DNA from 3 places in the Streptomyces sp. NPDC005808 genome. Region 2 is predicted to be linked to each of the others. Evidence: riboswitches for the same ligand, from Rfam matches in the RefSeq annotation. Region 2 holds a riboswitch; each other region holds the start of a gene.

Region 1 (7,308 bases), on a different contig from region 2:
GCCCGCCGCAGTTGCTCCTCGTCCGCCAGGTCGAGCCGCACGCCGCCCAGGTCGGCGCGGTGCCGCAGATGCGGGGCGGTGGTCTTGAGCACCACCGGGTAGCCGAGGTCACTCGCGGCGCGCGCCGCGTCGTCCGGCGTCGGGGCGGGCAGGGCCGGGTGTACGTCTATGCCGTACCGCCCGAGCAGCTCGCGGCTCTCCTCGGCGCCGAGGGTCAGCCCCTCGCCGTCCCCCTCGCGCGTGAGGAGGGCGTCGATCTGCTGGGCGGCGCCCTTCTCGTCGATGTCCTCGTATTCCGGAACCCTGCCGGGTTCGGCGGCGTCCTGCCGCCACTGGGCGTATTTCACGGCTTCGGCCAGGGCCCGGACGGCACGCTCGGCGGCCGGGTAGGCGGGGATGAGGCGAGCTTCGTCGGTCGCTTCCGCCTCGGTGGGCAGGTGTTCCGCGGGGTCGTCGATTCCACCGGGAGCGGTCGGGGCTGCTTGGGGTGCGGTGCCGGCGGCGGCGGACAGGGCCTCGGCGAGCCCGCCGAGCTCGACGTGCACCACGAGCACCGGCTTGGCCGGAGCAGAGGCCGAGGCGGCGCGCAGGGCCTCGGCCAGCGCTGCGCCCTGAGCGGAGGGCTCCCCCACCGCCGGGATGGCGGTCACCACGACGGCGTCGCACCCGTCATCGGCAAGCGCCTTCGACAGCGCCCGACGGAAGTCGTCCGCCGACGCCGCCGTCGTGAGGTCCAACGGCGGCGCGGGCTGAAGCCCTTCGGCCAGGCAGGCGTCGTAGGTGAGCAGCCCCAGCGACTCCGAGTTCCCGAGGATCGCTACCCGGGGCCCGGTGGGGAGCGGCTGGCGTGCCAGCAGGAGCCCTGCGTCGACCAGCTCGGTGATCGTGTCCACCAGGATCACCCCGGCCTGCCCCAGCAGCGCGGAGACGGTGGCGTGCGGCAGCTGTGTGGCCCGTACGGCATGCCCCGGCGGTGCGGTGGAATGCCGGGCACCCTGCACCACGACCAGCGGTTTCGCCGCCGCGGTCCGCCGGGCGAGCCGGGTGAACTTGCGCGGGTTGCCGATGGATTCGAGATACATCAGGGCGACGTCGGTGTCCGGATCGTCGTACCAGTACTGGAGGACGTCATTGCCGGACACGTCCGCACGGTTGCCGGACGAGACGAAGGTCGACACGCCGGTGGTGCCGGTGACGCCGCCACCGCGCCGGTGCAGCCGGGACAGCAGGGCGATCCCGATCGCTCCCGACTGGGCGAACAGGCCGATCCGTCCGGGCCGCGGCATCTCCGGCGCGAGCGAGGCGTTGAGCCGCACCTCGGGGGATGTGTTGATGACCCCGAAGGCGTTCGGGCCGATGATGCGCATGCCGTACGTGCGGGCCTGGCGGACGAGTTCGCGCTGGCGTTCGCGCCCTTCGGGGCCGCTCTCGGCGTATCCCCCGGACACGACCACGAGCCCCTGCACGCCGCGCTCACCGCACTCCGCGACGACCTCGGGGACGTAGGGCGCGGGCACGGCGACGACCGCGAGGTCGACGGGCTCGGCGATGTCGACGATGGAGCCGTACGCGGGCACGCCGTCGATCTCGCCTTCCTCCACTGCCCTGTTCACGGCGTACAGCCGTCCTGTGAAGCCCGCGGCGCGGAGGTTGGTCAGGACGCTGCGGCCCACGCCGCCGGGCATGCGGCCGGCGCCGATGACGGCGACCGAGCCGGGCGCGAGCAGCCGGTGCACGGACCTGGCCTCGGCGCGCTGCTCCCGCGCGCGCTGCACGGCGAGCGACCGGTCGGTGGGTTCGAGGTCGAACTCCAGGCGTACGACGCCGTCCTCGAAGTGCCGCTTCTGCTGGTACCCGGCGTCCGTGAACACTTTGATCATCTTGTTGTTGGCCGGGAGCACCTCCGCGGCGAACCGCCGGATGCCCCGCTCGCGGGCCACGGCGGCAATGTGTTCGAGGAGGGCGGAGGCGACGCCGCGTCCCTGGTGGGCGTCCTGGACGAGGAAGGCGACCTCGGCCTCGTCGGCGGGAGCGGAGGCCGGCCGGCCGTCGGCGTTGATCCGGTCGTAGCGGACGGTGGCGATGAAATCGCCGCCCACCGTGGCCGCGAGTCCTACCCGGTCCACGAAGTCGTGGTGGGTGAAGCGGCGGACGTCCTTTGCGGACAGACGCGGATACGGCGCGAAGAAGCGGTAGTACTTCGACTCGTCGGAGACCTGCTCGTAGAAGCTGACCAGGCGCTCGGCGTCGTCGACGGTGATGGGTCGGATCCGTGCGGTCCCGCCGTCGCGCAGCACCACGTCCGCCTCCCAGTGGGAGGGGTACTCGTGCCGGTCCGACGAGGTCTGCATGCGCCCCAGAGTACGGCTCGCGTACGACAACGGCGCGAGGCAGTCTTGGGGGAACCGAAGCCGGATCCAGGCCGGGATCCGGCGCCGGATCCGGGACGGGAGCAAGGGTTTGTCACCCTCTGACCCGCTCCCGGCATGCTTCACCATATGGAACACTGGTCTAGACAACCTGAGCCACCTGAAGGGCAGCATCACATGGCTGAGCGCCACGTCAACGTCGGCTGGGCCGAGGGCCTCCACGCCCGCCCCGCCTCCATCTTCGTCCGGGCCGTCACGGCCTCCGGCGTCCCCGTGACGATCGCCAAGGCGGACGGGAACCCGGCCAACGCGGCCTCCATGCTCGCGGTCCTCGGCCTGGGCGCCCAGGGGGGCGAGGAGATCGTGCTCGCCTCCGACGCCGAGGGCGCGGACGCCGCGCTCGACCGTCTGGCCAAGCTGGTCTCCGAGGGACTCGAGGAGCTTCCCGAGACCGTCTGAGGGTGAGTGGCGCTCGATGGCGCTTTTCATCACTCCAAAACACCCGCAAGGGCCCGCCCGAATTATCGGGTGGGCCCTTCGCATTTCCATTGTGCGGGCAGCATGAATAATCTCCCGCGAATTACTTCTCTTTGTATACGGCGCTCTTGTTAATGCCGCAGGCCTGTCATGTTTACGGGATGTTGCGAAGTCCTCACGCGGTCCGGGCGATCGGCTCCGCCGGGAAAGCGGAGGCGGTGTGCGGCCGTCGCTCGTTCGGTGTGCAGGGCGGTGACCGCCCGCGCCCGCTCGCTGTCTCCGCGCGCGACGGCGTCCACGATCCCGCCGTGCTCCGCCCAGGACTCCGCCGGGTTGGCCGGCGCCTCGACCGTGTACATCCAGGCGATCTTGTGCCGCAGCTGGGCCAGCGTGGAGGTCAGCGCGGGGCTGCCGGAGGCCTGCGCGAGGGTCTCGTGGAACCAGCCGCCCAGCGAGCGCAGATCCTCGCTGTTGCCCCTCCGTGCCCGCTCCTGACCGAGCCTGACCAGGCCTCGGAGCACCTTGAGGTGCGCCTCGGTACGGCGTTGCGCGGCCCGTGCGGCGCCCAGCGGCTCCAGCAGCATGCGCATCTCCAGGAGGTCCGCGGCCTCCTGCTCGGTCGGCTCCGCGACACACGCGCCCGCGTGCCGCCGGGTGACCACGAAGCCCTCGGCCTCCAGCGTGCGCAGAGCCTCGCGGACGGGGACGCGCGAGACGCCGTAGCGGCGCGCCAGCAGTTCCTCGGTGAGCCGGCTGCCACGTTCGTAGACACCCGCGACGATGTCGTCGCGGATCGCTGTGCATACCGAGTGCGCAGGAACACGCATACCGGACCTCCGCTTTAATCCCCGTGAAACGCCGTCGATTGGCGCTTGTTCAGTGACTCTATTGCAGAGACTCGGAATTTCCGACGGGGGACCGGAATCCATGGATATTTTTTGGACAGCCGGTCTTCCGAAACGGTTCGAAACGACAAGGCCCCGGCTCCGTCGAGCCGAGACCTTGTGAAGTACGTGGGCGAGAGGTCAGACGTTCACACCGTGCGAGCGAAGGTAGGCGACGGGGTCGATGTCCGAGCCGTACTCGGCTGTTGTGCGGGCCTCGAAGTGGAGGTGCGGCCCGGTGGTGTTGCCGGTGGCCCCGGAGAGGCCTATCTGCTGCCCCGGGGTGACCGTCTGGCCCACGGAGACACCGATGGACGACAGGTGGCCGTACATCGTGTAGGTGCCGTCGTTCATCTTGAGGACGATCTGGTTGCCGTAGGCGCCGCCCCAGCCGGCCGTGACGACCGTTCCGGAGCCGACCGCGTGGACCGAGGTCCCGGACGCGGCGTGGAAGTCGACGCCGGTGTGGCTGCCGGACGACCAGAGGCTGCCGCCGGTCTGGTAGCCGGTGGAGATGTACGAGCCGGTGATCGGCACGACGAAGGTGTTGAGTCGCTTGCGCTCGGCCGCACGGGCGGCGCGCTCCTTGGCCTCGCGCTCCTCCTTGGCCTTCGCGGCGGCCTTCTTCTTGGCGGCCGCCACGGCCTTCTTCTGTGCGGCGGCCTCGTCGGCGGCCTGCTGCTGGGCGGCGGCCTGCGCGTCGATCTGGTCGGCGATCGTGTCGCCGATCTCGACGGCCTGGGTCAGGCCTGTCTGCTCGACGGAGTTGTCCGCGGCGAGTGCCGGGGCAGCGAGGGTGCCGAGGACACCGGTCGTGGTGAGCGCCGCGACGCCGATGGCGTTCGTGGTCGTGCGCTTCACGCGGCTCGGGCGACGATGCCTGCCTGTGCCACAGGTGAACGCCATGTAGGGGCTGATCCTTTCCTTCCCTCTCGCCTACCGGGTTAGCTGACGGGTTCGGAGCAGGAAGGTCTCCTACGGACAGCCTCCGGAGAGGGCGTCCGATTCACCCCAGGGACTGCGTGTGGGTCCCCGGCTCCCCTGGCTCGCGCCGTACGGGGACTAAGCGATGGCTGTCCGGTGCCGCGGGTGCGGCGCACTGACTGACGAACAGCCGGACCGACGCTAAACGGGACATCTTTCAATCAACAAACGGATCACGCCTTTTGTAGCGCATGCCACAGGGCAGACAGGCAACCTCCCTATCAATACGGACAAATGGGGGCCCAGGAGACTCGATGGTCTCCTGGGCCCCCATGAGGAGCTGCTGTCCTACTCCGCCGGAACGACGCTCACTTCACCGATTCCGAGAGCCTTGACGGGCTCCTCGATCTGCGCGGCGTCGCCCACCAGGACGGTCACCAGACGGTCCACCGGGAAGGCGCTCACGGCGGCCGCGGTGGCCTCCACCGTGCCGGTCGCGGCGAGCTGCCGGTACAACGTCGCCTGGTAGTCGTCCGGCAGGTGCTGCTCGACCTGGTCGGCCAGCGTGCCCGCGACGGCCGCCGCCGTCTCGAACTTGAGGGGCGCCACCCCCACCAGGTTCTGTACGGCGACATCGCGCTCGGCGTCCGTCAGGCCCTCTGCGGCCAGGGTCCGCAGCACCTTCCAGAGGTCGTCGAGCGCCGGGCCGGTGTTCGGGGTGTCCACGGAGCCGCTGATGGCGAGCATCGCGATGCCCGTACCGTCCGGCGCTGAGCGCAGCACCTGGCCGAACGCCCGCACACCGTAGGTGTAACCCTTTTCCTCGCGCAGGACGCGGTCCAGGCGCGAGGTGAGGGTGCCGCCGAGGCAGTACGTGCCGAGCACCTGGGCGGGCCACACGCGGTCGTGCCGGTCGGCGCCGACACGGCCGATGAGCAACTGCGTCTGGACGGCGCCCGGGCGGTCCACGATGACGACCCGGCCGGTGTCGTCGGCAGTCACAGGCGGCACCGGGAGCGGATCGGCGGACGAGCCGGTCCACGCGCCGAGCGTGTCGGCGAGCAGCGCGTCGAGGTCGACTCCGGTGAGGTCGCCGACGATCACCGCGGTGGCCGTGGCGGGGCGTACGTGCTTCTCGTAGAAGGCGCGTACGGCCACCGAGTCGATTCCCGTGACCGTCTCCTCGGTGCCCTGCCTCGGGCGCGACATGCGCGATGTGGCCGGGAACAGCTCCTTGGAGAGCTCCTTCGCGGCGCGGCGGGCCGGGTTGGCGGTCTCGTGCGGGATCTCGTCCAGCCGGTTGCGCACCAGCCGCTCGACCTCGCTGTCCGCGAACGCCGGTGCCCTCAGGGCGTCGGCGAGCAGATCGAGGGCCTTGGGGAGGCGCGATACGGGGACTTCGAGCGACAGGCGTACGCCGGGGTGGTCGGCGTACGCGTCGAGCGTGGCGCCGCAGCGCTCCAGTTCGGCGGCGAACTCCTCGGCGGAGAGCTTGTCGGTGCCTTCGGAGAAGGCCCGCGCCATGATCGTGGCGATACCGTCGAGGCCCGCGGGCTCGGCGTCCAGCGGCGCGGCGAGCAGCACCTCCACGGCGACTACCTGCTGGCCGGGGCGGTGGCAGCGCAGCAGAGTCAGGCCGTTGCCCAGAGTGCCCCGGTCGGGTGCGGGAAAGGCCCACGGCCTGGCCTCGCCGGCCTGCGGCTGGGGGTGGAACTCCATGGTGGCGAGCTCGGTCACTTCGCCGCCTCCTCGTCGGTGTCTTCAGCGGCTTCGGCGTCTTCGGCGTCTTCGGCGTCTTCAGCGGCGATCGGTTCGTAGACGAGCACCGCGCGGTTGTCGGGGCGCAGGCGGGACTTGGCGACCTCCTGGACCTCCTCGGCGGTGATGTCGAGGACGCGCTGTACGGCGGTCAGGGCGAGCTGCGGGTCGCCGAACAGGACGGCGTACCGGCACAGTTCGTCGGCGCGGCCGGCGACCGTGCCGAGCCGGTCCAGCCACTCGCGCTCCAACTGGGCCTGGGCGCGCTCCATTTCCTCGGCCGTGGGCCCCTCCTCGGCGAACCGGGCGAGCTCCTCGTCCACGGCGGCCTCGATGACGGGGATCTCCACATCGCCGGACGTCTTCACGTCGAGCCATCCCAGGGAGGGGGCTCCGGCGAGCCGCAGCAGGCCGAACCCGGCCGCGACGGCGCTGCGGTCGCGGCGTACGAGCCGGTTGTAGAGCCGGGACGACTCGCCGCCGCCGAGGACCGTGAGCGCCAGGTCGGCGGCGTCACTCGCGCGCGTGCCGTCCTCCGGGAGCCGGTAGGCGGCCATCAACGCGCGTGAGGGGACCTCCTCCTCGAGGACCTCGCGCAGTTCCTCGCCGATGGTGTCGGGCAGCGCGCCGTCACGCGGTGCGGGCTTGCCGTCGTGCCCGGCGATCGAGCCGAAGTACTTCTCGATCCAGGCGAGGGTCTCCTGGGGGTCGATGTCCCCGACGACCGACAGCACCGCGTTGTTGGGCGCGTAGTAGGTGCGGAAGAACGCGCGGGCGTCCTCCAGGGTGGCCGCGTCCAGGTCGGCCATCGACCCGATCGGCGTGTGGTGGTACGGGTGACCCTCGGGATAGGCGAGCGCGGTCAGCTTCTCGAACGCGGTCCCGTAGGGGACGTT
Region 2 (7,308 bases):
CGGAGCCGGTGGGCTGGCCTCCGCCGCCGACCGGCGCTGGCTGGGGGTTGCCTGCGAGCTGGCGGCGCTGTGTCCGGCGTCGGAGAGCGCGTTCAGTGTGGGGGCGGTGGTGGTGGCCGCGGACGGGACCGAGCTGGCGCGCGGGTACTCCCGGGAGGCGGGCGATCCCGTGGTGCACGCCGAGGAGGCTGCGCTCGCCAAGATCGATCCCGCCGATCCGCGGCTCCTGTCCGCCACGGTGTACAGCAGCCTTGAGCCGTGTGCCCGGCGGGCTTCGCGGCCCGTGCCGTGTGCGCGGCTGATCGTTGACGCCGGGGTGCGGCGGGTTGTCACCGCTTGGCGGGAGCCGGACACGTTCGTGGCGGGGGCGGACGGGAACGGGGTTCTGGCGGCGGCGGGGGCCGCGGTCGTCGTGCTTCCGGAGTACGAGGAGCTCGCGGTCGCGCCCAACCGGCATCTGCTGGGGTAGCTCGCGCGGGGTGGGTCGAGCCGACGGCCGGCTGAAAGATCTCAGGCGGCCTAAGAGATCCTGCGCCCTTTCCGCCCGCACGTAAGGCTGCTCCTGAGCCGGCACAGAGGACAGAGACAGGAGCAGCGATGGGTTCAGTGGGGCGGCGGGTCAGGGCGGCGCTGGTGGTGCCGCTGTTGGTGGGGCTGGTGGCGTCGTGCGGGATGTCGTCGCAGGGGCGGACGGTGCGGGCGCGGGCCAAGGACGCGGCGTTCGCGCACCCCGGGGTGCTGGTCAGCAAGGACCAGCTGACCGCCGTACGCAAGCACGTGGAAGCCGGGGAGCAGCCGTGGCTGCGGGCGTTCCTGGACATGCGGGACAGCAAGTACGGGTCGTACAAGTACGAGGCGAAGCCGTACGCCACCGTCGAGTGCCCGCCCGGCACCCGGGCCGGGCACGGCTGCGTCGAGGAGCGTGAGGACGCGATCGCGGCGTACACGCAGGCGTTGCTGTGGAGCGTCACGGGCAAGCAGGAGCACGCCGACAAGGCGGTTCAGATCATGGACGCCTGGTCGGGGAAGGTGCAGAAGCACACGGCGGGGAACGCCGGCCTGCAGACCGCGTGGGCCGGTTCCACCTGGGCGCGGGCCGGGGAGATCGTGCGGCACACGGGGGCCAGGTGGCCAGAGGAGAGCGTCGCGCGGTTCCAGGGCATGCTGCGGACCGCCTACCTCCCCGAGGTCAGCAAGAAGGTCCCGGACTTCAACGGGAACTGGGACCTCGTCATGACCGACGCCGCCATCGGGATCGCCGTGTTCCTCGACGACCACAGGACCTTCGACGAAGCCCTGGAGCGATTCCGGCAGCGCGTGCCCGCGTACTTCTACCTCGCGAAGGACGGGAAGGTACCGCTGACGCCCGTCGGCAGCACCGTCGACACCCCGCAGAAGCTGACCACGTACTGGTTCGGGCAGCAGCGGTACACCGACGGCGTCTCGCAGGAGACCTGCCGCAACTTCAAGCACGTCGGGTACTCGCTCGCCGCCACCGCGCACATCGCCGAGACCGCCTGGCATCAGGGCGTCGACCTCTACCGCGGTGTCGAGGACCGGCTGAAGGCAGCGCTCGACTTCCACTCCAGGTACCAGATGGGGGAGACGGCGCCCGCGTGGCTGTGCGGCGGGCGGGTCGACCGGAACATGGGGCCCGACCTGGAGGTCGCGCTCAACCATCTGGAGGACCGGCTCGACGTGCGCGTCCCGGCCGCCCACCGGCTGGCCGAGCAGACGCGGCCGGCCGGCACGGACGATCTGTTCGTGTCCTGGGAAACCCTCACGCACGCCGGGAACCCGGCCGCCTGAGGGACGGCATCAACGCTGGTGCTGGGGGTCCCGCGGATGGCGTATAGTTGAGTTCAACGGCGCGGGGTGGAGCAGCTCGGTAGCTCGCTGGGCTCATAACCCAGAGGTCGCAGGTTCAAATCCTGTCCCCGCTACTGAAGGCCAAGGGCCGGAACTCGGATTCACGAGTTCCGGCCCTTGGTGTTTTCGGGTGCGCGTCGGCATCCCTCGGTCGGCCCACACCGGTCGCCCCCCGGCCCCGCTGCGGGAAACCTGGACGGGTGGGGCAGCAAGCAGGCGAGCAGCGGGCGGGGGATCCGTACGACGGGCATGGCCCTGGCGCGTCGCACCACCCGCCGCCCGACCGGTCCGGTGGGCGGTTGCCGGGAGACCCCGTGCCCGATCCCGGGCTGGGGGACGCGGCGCCGCCCGGAGCGGCGGACACGGCCGGGCGGACCATCTCGTACACCCAGAGGTTCGTCCGGGTGCTCCCCGCGCTGCTCATCGTCGCCGGAATCCTCTACGAGTACTTCACGCCGAAGGACTTCTACGGCGCTCCCCTCTTCACGGCCGCCGCCCTCGTGGCGGCGCCCCTCTACTCGCTGCGCGGCACCGTACTGACCGGAGCCCTGGCCGTTGTGGGGGTCGTCGCGGTCCAGACAGAGCTCGGGGTGGTCCTGCAGGCCGAGGCGGTCACCGAGGTGGTCACCGTGGCGACGGCCGCCGGCCTGGCCGCCCTCATCAACGTCCTCGTCCGGCGCGGCAACGCGCGGCTCGCCTCCGTCCGGGAGATCGCCGAGGCCGCCCAGCGCGCCGTACTGCCGCAGCCCGAGGAGCGGATCGGGCGGCTCGATGTCGCGGCGCGGTACGAGGCGGCGCAGGAGGACGCGTTCATCGGCGGTGACCTGTACGCGGTGCAGGACTCCCCGTACGGCGTACGCCTGGTCGTGGGCGACGTACGGGGCAAGGGTATGGGTGCGGTGGCCGCCGTCGCCGTCGTCATCGGGGCGTTCCGGGAGGCGGCCGAGCAGGAGGCGACGCTGGAGGGGGTCGCGGGACGCCTGGAGCGGGCCATGGCACGCGAGGGCACCCGGCGCGAGAGCCTCGACGCCTTCGAGGGGTTCACCACGGCGGTACTGGCGGAGATCCCGCACGGCGAGGAGGTCGTACGGATCGTCAACCGCGGCCATCCCCCGCCGCTGCTCCTGCACACGGACGGCATGCTCGTCACGCTCGACGCCGAGGATCCCGCACTGCCCCTCGGAATGGGCGAGTTGGGCATGTGGCCCGACCGTGCGCAGGAGACGGAGTTCCCGCGGGGGGCCATGCTGCTCCTCCACACGGACGGGCTGTCCGAGGCCCGCGACGAACGCGGACGCTTCTACGATCCCGCGGCGAGCCTCGCCGGACGGACCTTCCCCGCGCCCGAGGCGCTGCTGACCACCCTCGCCTGGGAGGTCCGCCGGCACTCCGGCGGCGGCACGACGGACGACATGGCGCTGCTTGCCGTACGGCGTCCGTGAAAGCCCTCGATCACGTTGTCACCAGGGGTGATCGGATCGCGCCTTTCCGCATAACATCTGATGCACCGTCAGAAATCCTGTGACCGAGAAGGTGTGGTCAACTCGCCCGTTTTACGGCGGTGATGACCTGTAAGTCCTGGCCAGAAGCGTTAATGATCAGTCAGAACGGCTTGGAATCCGGGGTCCGCGTCTATTAACGTTCGATAACGCAGCGCGGTAGTCACAGCCGTCACAAGAGTCGGCTCCGTGCGCACGCGCCGAATCCCGCAAGGGAACCGGGGAACCACCAACTTGGGGTGAATCGAGCGTCTTCCGCGGTGGGAACACCAGCGGTTGACGCGCGTAGGAGACCTTCCTGCTCCGAACCCGTCAGCTAACCCGGTAGGCGAGAAGGAAGGAAAGGAGCACGCCCACGTGGCGTCAAACCCGCCTGCCCAGGCACCCTCGTACCCGCCGAACCAAACGCACACCTTCGGGTTCGGCACAGACGACGAGGGCCCCCGGGAGGAGTGGAATCCCACCGAGGAATCCCTCCGTCCCATCCGCGGCCGGCACCGCGTCTCCAAACAGCGCGGAGGCGGCGGACTCGCTCGCAGCTCCACCGTTCTGGGCGTCGGCGTCATAGCCGCCGTCGGCGCGGGCGGCATGGCCACCGCGGCGCCCGGCAAGCCGCCGGTGTCGATCTCGGTGCCCGATCTGCCGTCCGTGGGCTCGATCCTCTCGGACGACAGCTCCGCCGACGTGGCCCAGGGCTCCACCACCCCGCTCACCAGTGCCGGCCTCACGACCGCCGACACCGAGCAGGGCGCCACGGACGCCGGCGAGGTCCTGCGCTCCCGCATCATGCAGCAGGCCGAGGTCCAGAAGGACCAGGCCGACACCGCGGCCCAGCAGGCCGCCCAGGCCGCCGCCGTGAAGAAGGCCGCCGACGCCGCCGCCGAGGAGCAGAAGGCGGCCGCGGCCAAGGAAGCCGCCGCGAAGAAGGCGGCGGAGGAGGAGGCCGCGGCCAAGGCGGAGGCCGAGCGCCTCGCCGAGCTCGCCAAGAGCTACACGCTGCCGACCTCCTCGTACACCATCACCTCGACCTTCGGTCAGGCCGGCGCACTGTGGTCCTCCGGCTACCACACCGGCCTCGACTTCGCCGCGCCCACCGGCACGCTGATCAAGGCGGTCCACAGCGGCACCATCACCGCGGCCGGCTGGGACGGGTCGTACGGCTACAAGACGGTGCTCACGCTCGACGACGGCACCGAGCTCTGGTTCGCCCACCAGTCGTCCATCAGCGTCAGCGTCGGGCAGAAGGTCGCCACCGGTGACGTCATCGGGCGCGTGGGCGCGACGGGCAATGTGACCGGTGCGCATCTGCACCTCGAGGTGCACCCCGGCGGCGCCGGAACCGGGATCGACCCGATGGCCTGGCTGCAGAGCAAGGGGCTCAATCCCTGACCTGTACGTTTCCGCGCAGGTGCGCAGGTGCGCGGTTACGTTGTTCCCTGATCCCCGGCAGCCCTGACATCATCCCCCCGACGTCAGGGCTGCCGGTCTGCCGGTCTGCCGGCCGCCGGTCGGATACGTGCGGAATACAGTCATCCGCTCGGGGCGTTGCTCTGCGGTATGACATCTCTTCGCAAGCTTGGTTCGTCCGACCTCGAGGTCTTCCCGCTCGCCCTCGGTGGCAACGTGTGGGGCTGGACCGCCGACGAGGCCCAGTCCTTCGCCGTGCTCGACGCGTACGCGGCCGCCGGCGGCAACTTCCTCGACTCCGCCGACTCGTACTCCGCGTGGGCCGAGGGCAACAAGGGCGGTGAGTCCGAGACCATCATCGGCAAGTGGGTCAAGGCGCGCGGCAACCGCTCCGACATCGTGATCGCCACCAAGGTCAGCCAGCACCCCGACTACCCGGGGCTGTCCGGCGCCAACATCAAGGCCGCGGCGGAGGCGTCGCTGCGCCGTCTGGACACCGACTACATCGACCTCTACTACACGCACTTCGACAAGCCCGAGGTGCCGGTCGAGGAGATCATCGGCGCGCTCGACGAGCTGGTGAAGGCCGGCAAGGTGCGCAACATCGCGGCGTCCAACATCTCGCCCGAGCGGCTCCAGGAGTCCCTGGACCTCTCCGACCGCGAGGGCCTCGCCCGCTATGTCGCCCTCCAGCCGGAGTACAACCTGGTCTCGCGCGACACCTACGAGGGTCCGCTGCGTGACATCGCCTCCCGCTCGGGCCTGGCGGCCGTCCCGTACTACGGCCTCGCCTCCGGCTTCCTCACCGGCAAGTACCGTCCGGGTACGACCGTCGACTCGCCGCGTGCGGCGGGCGCGGCCAAGCACCTGGCGACCGAGCGGGGCCCGCGCGTGCTGGCAGCCCTCGACGAGGTGGCCCAGGCCCACGACGTGCCGGTCGCCACGGTCGCGCTGGCGTGGCTCGCCGCCCAGCCGACGGTCGCGGCGCCGATCGCCTCCGCGCGGAGTGTGGAGCAGCTTCCGGCGCTGCTCGGAGTGGCGGACCTGGTCCTCACGGACGTGGAGCTGGGCAGGCTGACGGAGGCCTCGGCGTAACCGCTGCCGGACACGTGCCACGAGACTGCTCCTCGACCAGACACACTTCGAGCACGTATTACGAGCGGTACGGGTTGTACGCGGGATACGGCGTCGCGGTCCCGTAGGGCTGCCAGTAGGGCTCGCTGTGCTCGGGCGCGTACCCGTACGTGCTCCACGGCGGCGGGACCGCCGGAACCGGCGCCGCCGCCCGAGCCGCGTAGGCCAGGGCCGGGCGGGCGAACTCGCGGCGGCGCCACAGCTCGTGGAGCAACTCGCGCTCCCGTACGACGAAGTCGGCGCCCGCGCGGCCGTCGCGGCCCCGGTGCCGCAGGAACGCCAGCGAGGTCGCGTACGCCTCGTACTCGGCGACGGAGCGGGCGGCAGCCTTGCCGAGATGGCGGGCGGCGTACCTGCGGGCGATCCGGCGCGCCTGCATCGAGCCGAGCGCGTACGGCTCGGGCGCGGACAGCCAGCCGGCGGCGGCGTACGCGGGGAGTTCCGCACGCACGGTGCGCAGTTCCCGCTGCCGGGTCCAGATGATCAGCCCGGTCAGCAGGGCGAACGCGGGCACCATGAACGTGGCGTACACCGCGAAGAAACCGAACTCCCCGAAGCTCGACGAGCCGTTCCACATGGCGTGCATGCCCATGGCGAGCAGGAGCCCGGCGAGTGGCAGCAGGACGCGGCGTCCGTGGTGGCGTTCGGCGGACAGGGCCGCGGCGCCGAAGCCGATGCCGGTCAGGATCGTGAAGAGCGGGTGCGCGAAGGGCGACATCACCACGCGGACGAAGAAGGTGGCGGCGGTGACCGACATGAGCCCGCTGTCGCCGTTGAGCTGGTCGGTGCCGAAGGCGGTGCCGAGGTAGAGGATGTTCTCGGTGAAGGCGAAGCCGGTGGCGGTGACCCCGGCTATGACGACCCCGTCGACGATCCCGGTGAAGTCCCGCCTGCGGAAGAGGAAGACGAGCAGTACGGCCGCCGCCTTCGCGGACTCCTCCACGATGGGCGCTATGACGGTCGCGCCGAGGGTGTCGGCGTTGGTCGGGTCGGCGGTGGCCGTCGCTATCCATCTCGTCGCGAAACTGTTGGCGACGATCGCTATGAGCGCGGCCGCGCAGGCCCCCCACGCGAAGGCGAACAGCAGGTTCCGCCAGGGGCCCGGGTCGACGCGGTCCAGCCAGCGGAACACGGCGACGAGGAGCGGGACGGGGAGCACGGCGAGACCGAGGCCCACCAGGAAGCCCTCGGTGCCGGTCTGCTGGCGGACGAGGGCCAGGATCACCAGTCCTGATATCGCGAGCAAAGTGCCCAGCGCGCCGTAGCGCACCCACCTTCTCCGCCACCAGTGCGCAGGCCGCCGCGGTGCAGCGTCGGAGGGGCCGGCGGGGTGCGTCGGGTACGGAGGGCTGGTGGCCACGGCATCGACCCTAACGAGGGAGGGGCGCTGCCCGCGACG
Region 3 (7,308 bases), on a different contig from region 2:
GCGCCTGATGCGTATCCGCGCCCAGGAGCGGGCCGAAGTCGCCGCCCATGTCCATGACTCCGTGCTGCACACCCTGACCCTGATCCAGCGCAACGCGGACAATGGGAACGAGGTACGGCGACTGGCCCGCGCCCAGGAGCGCGACCTGCGCACCTGGCTCTACAAACCGGAGGGCACCGGGAAGGACGAGGCCGAGGAGCCCGACACCCTCGCCGAGGCGGTCCGGCGCAATGCCGCGGAGGTCGAGGACAAGCACGGCGTCCCCATCGAGGTCGTGGTCGTCGGCGACTGCCCCTTGGACGACGGCATTTCCGCGCAGATGCAGGCCGCGCGGGAAGCGATGGTGAACGCGGCCAAGTACGGTGGCGAGGGCGGCGCGGTACAGGTCTTCGCCGAAGTCGAGGGCACGACGGTGTTCGTGTCCGTCCGCGACCGCGGCCCCGGCTTCGACCTCGACGCGATACCCGCCGACCGCATGGGTGTCAGAGAATCGATCATCGGCCGTATGGAGCGCAACGGCGGTACGGCGCGGCTGCGCGCGGTGCCGGACGGCGGCACGGAGGTCGAGCTGGAGATGGAGAGGGCGGAGAGGACGTCATGAGTGACACGAACGGTCCTGTGGAGTCCGGCAGTTCTGCCGGTGCGGAGGAGACCCCTTCGGCCGCCGTCGCATCCGGAGAGGCCGCGAACGCGGCCGGGCCGGCCGCTGCCGGGAGCGGCCGGCATGCCAGGGTCGTGCTCGTCGACGACCACCGCATGTTCCGTACGGGAGTTCAGGCCGAGATCGGGGAGACCGAGCGGACCGGAGTCGAGGTCGTCGGCGAGGCCGCGGACGTCGACCAGGCGGTCACGGTCATCACGGCCACGCGGCCCGAGGTCGTGCTGCTCGACGTGCATCTGCCGGGCGGCGGTGGTGTTGAAGTCCTGCGCCGTTGCGCCCCGTTGATGGCCGACGCCGAGCAGCCGGTCCGCTTCCTCGCACTGTCCGTGTCGGACGCCGCGGAGGACGTCATCGGTGTGATCCGTGGCGGCGCCCGGGGCTATGTCACCAAGACGATCACCGGTACGGACCTCGTGGACTCCATCTTCCGCGTCCAGGACGGCGACGCGGTCTTCTCGCCGCGCCTGGCGGGGTTCGTCCTCGACGCGTTCGCCTCGACCGACGCCCCGCCGGTCGACGAGGACCTCGACCGTCTCACACAGCGCGAGCGCGAGGTCCTCCGCCTCATCGCCCGCGGCTATGCGTACAAGGAGATCGCCAAGCAGCTGTTCATCTCCGTCAAGACGGTCGAGTCCCATGTCTCGGCGGTACTGAGGAAGCTTCAGCTGTCGAACCGGCATGAGCTGACGCGGTGGGCCACGGCTCGTCGGCTGGTGTGAGCCGAGGACGCGGACGACGGTTCGGGGCGGCCCTCACGCCACCCGGGCAGCCCCCGCGAACGGCATCTGGTCGATCGGAGCCAGCCGCACCGGCACGCTCGGGTTGGGGGCGTGGATCATCTGGCCGTTGCCCACGTAGATGCCCACATGGCTGACGCCCGAGTAGAAGAACACCAGGTCACCCGGAAGGAGTTCGGAGCGTGAGACACGGCGGCCGGCGTTGATCTGGGCGTAGGTCGTACGGGGGAGCGCGATGCCCGCGGCGCGGTACGCGGCCTGGGAGAGGCCGGAGCAGTCGAAGGCGTCGGGCCCGGTGGCGCCCCACACGTAGGGGCTGCCGAGCTTCCCGTAGGCGTACGAGACGGCTGCTGCCGCACGGGAGTTGGGGGCGGCGACGGAACCAGCCGGGGGTACCGCGTTGGCCTGGTCCCGCGTCGAGGTGCGCGAAGCGCGGTCGCCCGGGTCTCCGGTCTCCCCGAACCGTGCGCGCTCTTCGTCGCTGAGCCGGCCCAACAGCTGCCGCGCCGCGTCGAGTTTCCCGTTGACCGTCTTCTTGTGCTGCTTCAGCTCTGCCTGCCGCGACTTGAGCGAGGCCAGCTCGACGTGCGCTGCCCCGCGCAACTGCTCGATCTCCCGCAGCTGCTGGCGGACCTTCTCCACGGCCGCTGCCTGCCTGCTGCCCGCGCGTTCGGCGAAGGCGGCACCTTCCAGGTACTGGCCGGGATCGTCGGACAGCGCGAGCTGCAGCGCCGGGTCGAGGCCGCCGCTGCGGTACTGCGAGGCGGCGATCGAACCCAGCGCGTCGCGCGCCGAGTTGAGGCGCTCTTCCTTGCGTGCCGCCTCGTCCTGGAGTATGCCCAGCCGCTCTGCCGCCTTGCCGGCCTTCTCCTTGGCGCCGTTGTACTTCTCGGTGGCGACCTCCGCCTCCTCGTACAACCTGTCGACCTTGGCCTTCACCTGCGCCGTCGACAACTGGGGCTCGGCGTACCCCGTCCCGTCGAAGGCGGTGGCAGTCGCCGCGCCCGCGAGGGCGATGGTCGCGGCTGTGCGGGCCTTGCTTCCGCCGAGCGAGCGCTGTCTGGGCTTGCGGTGCGCTGCCACGAGGGCGCCACATCCTTCCGTACGGCCGCCGGAGCGGAAGCCCGGCGGTCAGCGGTTACGCGTCCGGCGGCGGCCCGCACAGGGGTAGCGGGCCGCCGCCGGACCTTTTCGGCGGGGTGTCCGGTTGCCGCCCTTGGCCCGGGCGGCGACGGGGAGCCGGGCACCTGGTGGAGGACGCTAAACCTGAGCGTGATGGGTGGGTAACGCCATGTACACAATTGGCGCCAGTGGATCACTCGATGACCGTGAATGACCATAATTCCTGTCCGGTGACGCCGACTTCACGGAGTGTGATGACCGATGAGGCGAATCCGGGACAACCAGGCGTGCGACGGTGCTATGGGTTACATGGGGTGGGCCGGTGACAAGAGGGGCCGGGGTGGACGAATAGGCTCCGGCCTCATGGACGTACTCATCCATCTCTTCGTCGGCCTGCACATCATCGGCATCGCCTCGCTCCTCGGTGGCTTCCTCACCCAGATGAAGGCGATGGGCCAGGGCGCGGCCCGTTTCGTCCCCGCGATGCTGCATGGCGCGTTGACCATGCTGGTCACGGGTGTCGTGCTGGTCGGCCTCAACCAGGCGGACGACCAGCCGGTCAACAACATCAAGATCGGCGTGAAACTGGCGTTGCTGATCGTGATCCTGGGGCTCGTCTATGTGAAGCGCGACGACGAGCAGGTGGAGAAGGGTCTCTTCGGGCTCGTCGGGCTGCTGACGACGGCGAACATCTTCATCGCGGTGTTGTGGACCTGAGCGGTCTGGTTCTACGAGGTGTTGTGGACCTGAGTGGTCCGGTTCATCGCGGTGTTGTGGACCTGACGGCTCCGGCGGTCACCACCAGCCAGACGGCGACCGCGATCCACAGCAGTACCTCTCCCAGCCCGTCGGGCCACGAGACGTCCAGGGCTGCCGAGACCGCCAGAGCCGCCACCGCCGTCATCCCCAGGGGGAACACGGTCGCCCAGCGCCGCACGTCGTAGCGCAGGCGCGGCCGGGCCAGTTCCGCGCCGGCCAGGACGCAGTACCAGGCGAGGCCGAGGACGAGCAGGGCGGTGGTGACGGCGCGCAGGACGCCGTTGTCGTCGTCGTTCCACAAATACGCGTCGACGTCGTGTGCCGCGACGAGCTCGGCCCCGGCCAGCGCCGAGATGGCGAGCGCGCCACCCGCGACCCAGTGGTCCCCGGCGCCCGTCACCACCTCTCTGATGTCGAAGCGTGCGAACGCCACCCCGTAGAGCACGATTCCGAGCCAGAACAGCACCAGCGCGGCATGCGCGAGCCAGTCCGCGCCCACGGCGGCAGCGAGGGTGGCGCCCAGCACCGAAAGCCCCTGAGCGGCCACGCACACGGGGAACACCCCGCCCGGCATACGACGGCTCCAGTGCCGTACGACGACGAGGAGCAGCACCGGCCACAGCGCGGCGGACAGCGCGAGCAGGGCCTCGGCGGCCTCCTGCCACCCCAGCGCGGACAGCCGGGTGCCGAGGATGGTCGTCGCCGCGACGGCGGTGAGCGCGGGGAGCCCGCTCGCCTCAGCCGCCCAGCGCGACCGGTCCCGTACCAGCCGTACGGCGAAGTCCGCGGCGAGCGCGAGCCATCCGACGGACGCCAGGGCCAGTGCGGCACGGGACAGCGTCTCGTAGCCGGTCAGATGCAAGCCGAGCGAGATGATGCCGGTCCCCATGACGGCGGCACCGGCGGCGGGCGGCCGCCCGGCCCACCAGGCGCGGAGCTGGGAGATGGCTGGCATGCGCCCGATGCTAAGGAGCTTCGGGCGGGTTGCCCGCGGGGCACGCGCGTGCGGGGATGAAAACGCGGGGCACGCACGCGTGGAGCACGTTTTCGTGCTCCACGCGTGCGTGCCCCGCGGAAGGTGTCCGGAAGGTGGCGCGCGGGCGAGGCGTTACGCGGGCCGTACCACGCTGTGGATGGCCGACTCACCGTCGTAGAAGATCGACTCCTCGCGGACGTACGCACCCGGCTTCGGGGCGTGGATCATCATTCCGTTGCCTATGTAGAGGCCCACGTGGCTCACGTCGCCGTAGAAGAAGACCAGGTCCCCGGGCTGAGCGGCGGAGAGAGGGACGGTCGTGCCGGCCGTCACCTGGTCGTAGGTGACGCGCGGGAGGGTGACGCCGGCGGCTTTCCAGGCGGCCTGGGTGAGGCCCGAGCAGTCGTACGAGCCGGGGCCTGTGGCGCCCCACACGTACGGCTTGCCGACCTGGGCGCGGGCGAACGTGAGGGCCTTGGCCGCCTTCGTCGCGTACGCGGCGTCGGCGGTGGTGGTGGCCGAGCCGGGGGTGCCGGCAGGTGCGCTCGAGGGCGACTCCTGGGCTGCCTGCGCCGCGGCGTCGGCTGCTTCCTGCTCTGCCTGCTGCTGCTGCGCCAGCTCCGCCGCCTTGCGCTCGGCCGCCTTGCGCTGCTCCTCCTCGATCGCGGCGAGCCGCGCCTTCTCCTCGGCGGTCAGCTGCGAAAGCAGCTCGCGCGCCTGGGCGAGCTTCTGCTGGACGTCGGTCTTGGACGCCTGCAGGGCGCTCTGCGAGGTGGTCAGCGTCTCCAGGCTCTGGGAGGCCTCCGTACGCGCCTCGGTCGCGGCGGCCTGCTCCGTGACGTAGTCGTCGACAGCGGCCTTCTGGCGGGTTGTCAGACGGTCCATCAGCTGGGTCTGGTCGAAGTAGTCCTGCGGATTGTCGGCCAGCAGGAGGGAGGCGGTGTCGGGGGCCGCGGCCCCGGTGCGGTACTGCGCCGCGGCGTACGAGCCCAGCTCCTCACGCGCGGTGTTGAGCTTCTCCGCGCGCTGCGCGACGTCGTCGAGGAGGGTGTCGACCTTCTTGCGCTGCTTGGTGGTCTTCTCCTTGGCCGCGTTGTACTTGTCGGTGGCCGACTCGGCCTGCCGATAGAGGGCGTCGACCTTCTTCTCGACCTCTTCGAGGCTCGGCTTGGGCTCTTCGGAGGGCGTGGCGTTCGCCGTCTGGGAGAGCAGGGCCACGGACGTGAGGGCCGCTGTGGCGAGAGCGGGGGCCGTGCCCGCCACGCGCGAACCCGAGAACCATTTGCGTTGCGACGCCAAGGGAGGCGACTCCTTCCATCATCCGCCTACCGGGTTAGCTGTCGGGTTCGGGCGGGTGGTTCGGAAGGGTTGCCCTACGGTCCCTGCCCGACAAGGCAGTTGGACCGATTCACCCCAAGTTCGGTGGGTCCCCGGTTCCGGCTGCCACGAGGGCACACCGAATTCGGCGGAGGCCACCGCGGCCCGGCGACGTTCGCCGGTGGGGGTCGGGCGGCCTGATCAGCACGCTAGCCAACTCGTGCGGCTTCTGTGAAGGTTGATGTTCGAAATGCCCGATACGTTTTCGTGACCTTAGTCATGCGCTTCGCCGTCCGTTGTCAATTGGGAGGGGTATGGGGCGAGTTGCGTGGAGCGGTGGAGGGAGCGCACGTGAACCCGGAGGTTTGCCGTTCGCGGTGGGGGTTGCCGTGGACCCGTACGGCGAGACGGGGCGCGTGCCGGTCCGGCCGGTCGCTGAACGTGACGGCATGGTTCTGGAGGGGTACGAACTGGAGAGTACGAAGGTGGGTGGAGGCGCACGAAGGTGGAGGGCGGCCGGCTCCGGAAGATTCTCGGACGCTGAGCACCGTCACGAGTTCCGGTGGAGTTTTCGGGGTGGCGGCGGGGTGTCAGTGGGGCCGCCTAGACTCGGAGAGCGATGAGCAGCCTCTTTGATGACAGCTTCCTGGCGGACCTCAAGCCCTCGGGGGCTCATGAGGAAGAGCCCCCGCCGCCGCCCGAGGACGGAGCGGCCGAGCCGCTTCCGGACGACCTGTTCGGCGGCCGCTTCGACGCGCCGCCGAGCCGGGACGCGTACTACCGCGACGGCGCCCCGCGCCCCGTCGTGGACGCGGCCGCGCTCCTGGACGGGCTGAACGAGAACCAGCGGGCGGCCGTGGTGCACTCCGGCTCCCCTCTGCTCATCGTGGCCGGCGCGGGTTCCGGCAAGACCCGCGTGCTCACGCACCGGATCGCGTATCTGCTGGGCGAGCGCCAGGTCCACCCCGGCCAGATCCTCGCGATCACCTTCACCAACAAGGCCGCGGGCGAGATGAAGGAGCGCGTCGAGCACCTCGTCGGCCCGCGCGCCAACGCCATGTGGGTGATGACCTTCCACAGCGCGTGCGTACGGATCCTGCGCCGCGAGAGCAAGCGGCTCGGCTTCACGTCGTCGTTCTCGATCTACGACGCCGCCGACAGCAAGCGGCTCATGGCCCTGGTCTGCCGTGACCTGGACCTCGATCCGAAGCGTTTCCCGCCGAAGTCCTTCAGTGCCAAGATCTCGAACCTGAAGAACGAGCTGATCGACGAGGAGGACTTCGCAGCGCAGGCCACCGACGGCTTCGAGAAGACCCTCGCCCAGGCCTACGCCATGTACCAGTCGCGGCTGCGTGAGGCCAACGCGCTCGACTTCGACGACCTGATCATGACGACGGTCAACCTGCTGCGCGCCTTCCCGGACGTCGCCGAGCACTACCACCGCCGCTTCCGGCACGTCCTGGTGGACGAGTACCAGGACACCAACCACGCGCAGTACGCCCTGGTGCGCGAACTCGTCGGCACCTCCGAGCACCCCGTGGACGTTCCGCCCAGTGACCACGACCTGCCGCCCGCCGAGCTGTGCGTCGTGGGCGACGCCGACCAGTCGATCTATGCCTTCCGCGGCGCCACCATCCGCAACATCCTCCAGTTCGAGGAGGACTACCCGAACGCGACGACGATCCTCCTGGAGCAGAACTACCGCTCCACCCAGACGATCCTCAGCGCGGCCAACG

The links. Region 2 has a riboswitch for cyclic di-AMP ahead of ACFYPC_RS19045 (M23 family metallopeptidase). Riboswitches for the same ligand answer to the same signal wherever they lie in the genome.
Region 1: it holds a riboswitch for cyclic di-AMP, as region 2 does, so the genes downstream of both, ACFYPC_RS32855 (M23 family metallopeptidase) here and ACFYPC_RS19045 (M23 family metallopeptidase) in region 2, are expected to answer to the same signal.
Region 3: it holds a riboswitch for cyclic di-AMP, as region 2 does, so the genes downstream of both, ACFYPC_RS21105 (NlpC/P60 family protein) here and ACFYPC_RS19045 (M23 family metallopeptidase) in region 2, are expected to answer to the same signal.

The regions. Positions count from the first base shown of each region.
Region 1 covers NZ_JBIAIK010000020.1:73,294-80,601, reverse strand. The annotation lists gene ACFYPC_RS32870 (GNAT family N-acetyltransferase) at 1-2,351, opposite strand, end outside; gene ACFYPC_RS32865 (HPr family phosphocarrier protein) at 2,547-2,828, shown strand; gene ACFYPC_RS32860 (GntR family transcriptional regulator) at 2,978-3,673, opposite strand; gene ACFYPC_RS32855 (M23 family metallopeptidase) at 3,872-4,636, opposite strand; cyclic di-AMP (ydaO/yuaA leader) riboswitch at 4,649-4,809, opposite strand; gene ACFYPC_RS32850 (M16 family metallopeptidase) at 5,003-6,391, opposite strand; gene ACFYPC_RS32845 (M16 family metallopeptidase) at 6,388-7,308, opposite strand, start outside.
Region 2 covers NZ_JBIAIK010000008.1:17,883-25,190, reverse strand. The annotation lists gene ACFYPC_RS19065 (dihydrofolate reductase family protein) at 1-469, shown strand, start outside; gene ACFYPC_RS19060 (alginate lyase family protein) at 598-1,809, shown strand; tRNA gene ACFYPC_RS19055 (tRNA-Met) at 1,870-1,943, shown strand; gene ACFYPC_RS19050 (PP2C family protein-serine/threonine phosphatase) at 2,184-3,311, shown strand; cyclic di-AMP (ydaO/yuaA leader) riboswitch at 3,557-3,714, shown strand; gene ACFYPC_RS19045 (M23 family metallopeptidase) at 3,726-4,757, shown strand; gene ACFYPC_RS19040 (aldo/keto reductase) at 4,926-5,870, shown strand; gene ACFYPC_RS19035 (PrsW family intramembrane metalloprotease) at 5,929-7,269, opposite strand.
Region 3 covers NZ_JBIAIK010000009.1:80,601-87,908, forward strand. The annotation lists gene ACFYPC_RS21080 (PspC domain-containing protein) at 1-601, shown strand, start outside; gene ACFYPC_RS21085 (LuxR C-terminal-related transcriptional regulator) at 598-1,380, shown strand; gene ACFYPC_RS21090 (NlpC/P60 family protein) at 1,414-2,481, opposite strand; gene ACFYPC_RS21095 (hypothetical protein) at 2,884-3,237, shown strand; gene ACFYPC_RS21100 (tellurite resistance/C4-dicarboxylate transporter family protein) at 3,281-4,234, opposite strand; gene ACFYPC_RS21105 (NlpC/P60 family protein) at 4,388-5,554, opposite strand; cyclic di-AMP (ydaO/yuaA leader) riboswitch at 5,562-5,733, opposite strand; gene pcrA (DNA helicase PcrA) at 6,192-7,308, shown strand, end outside.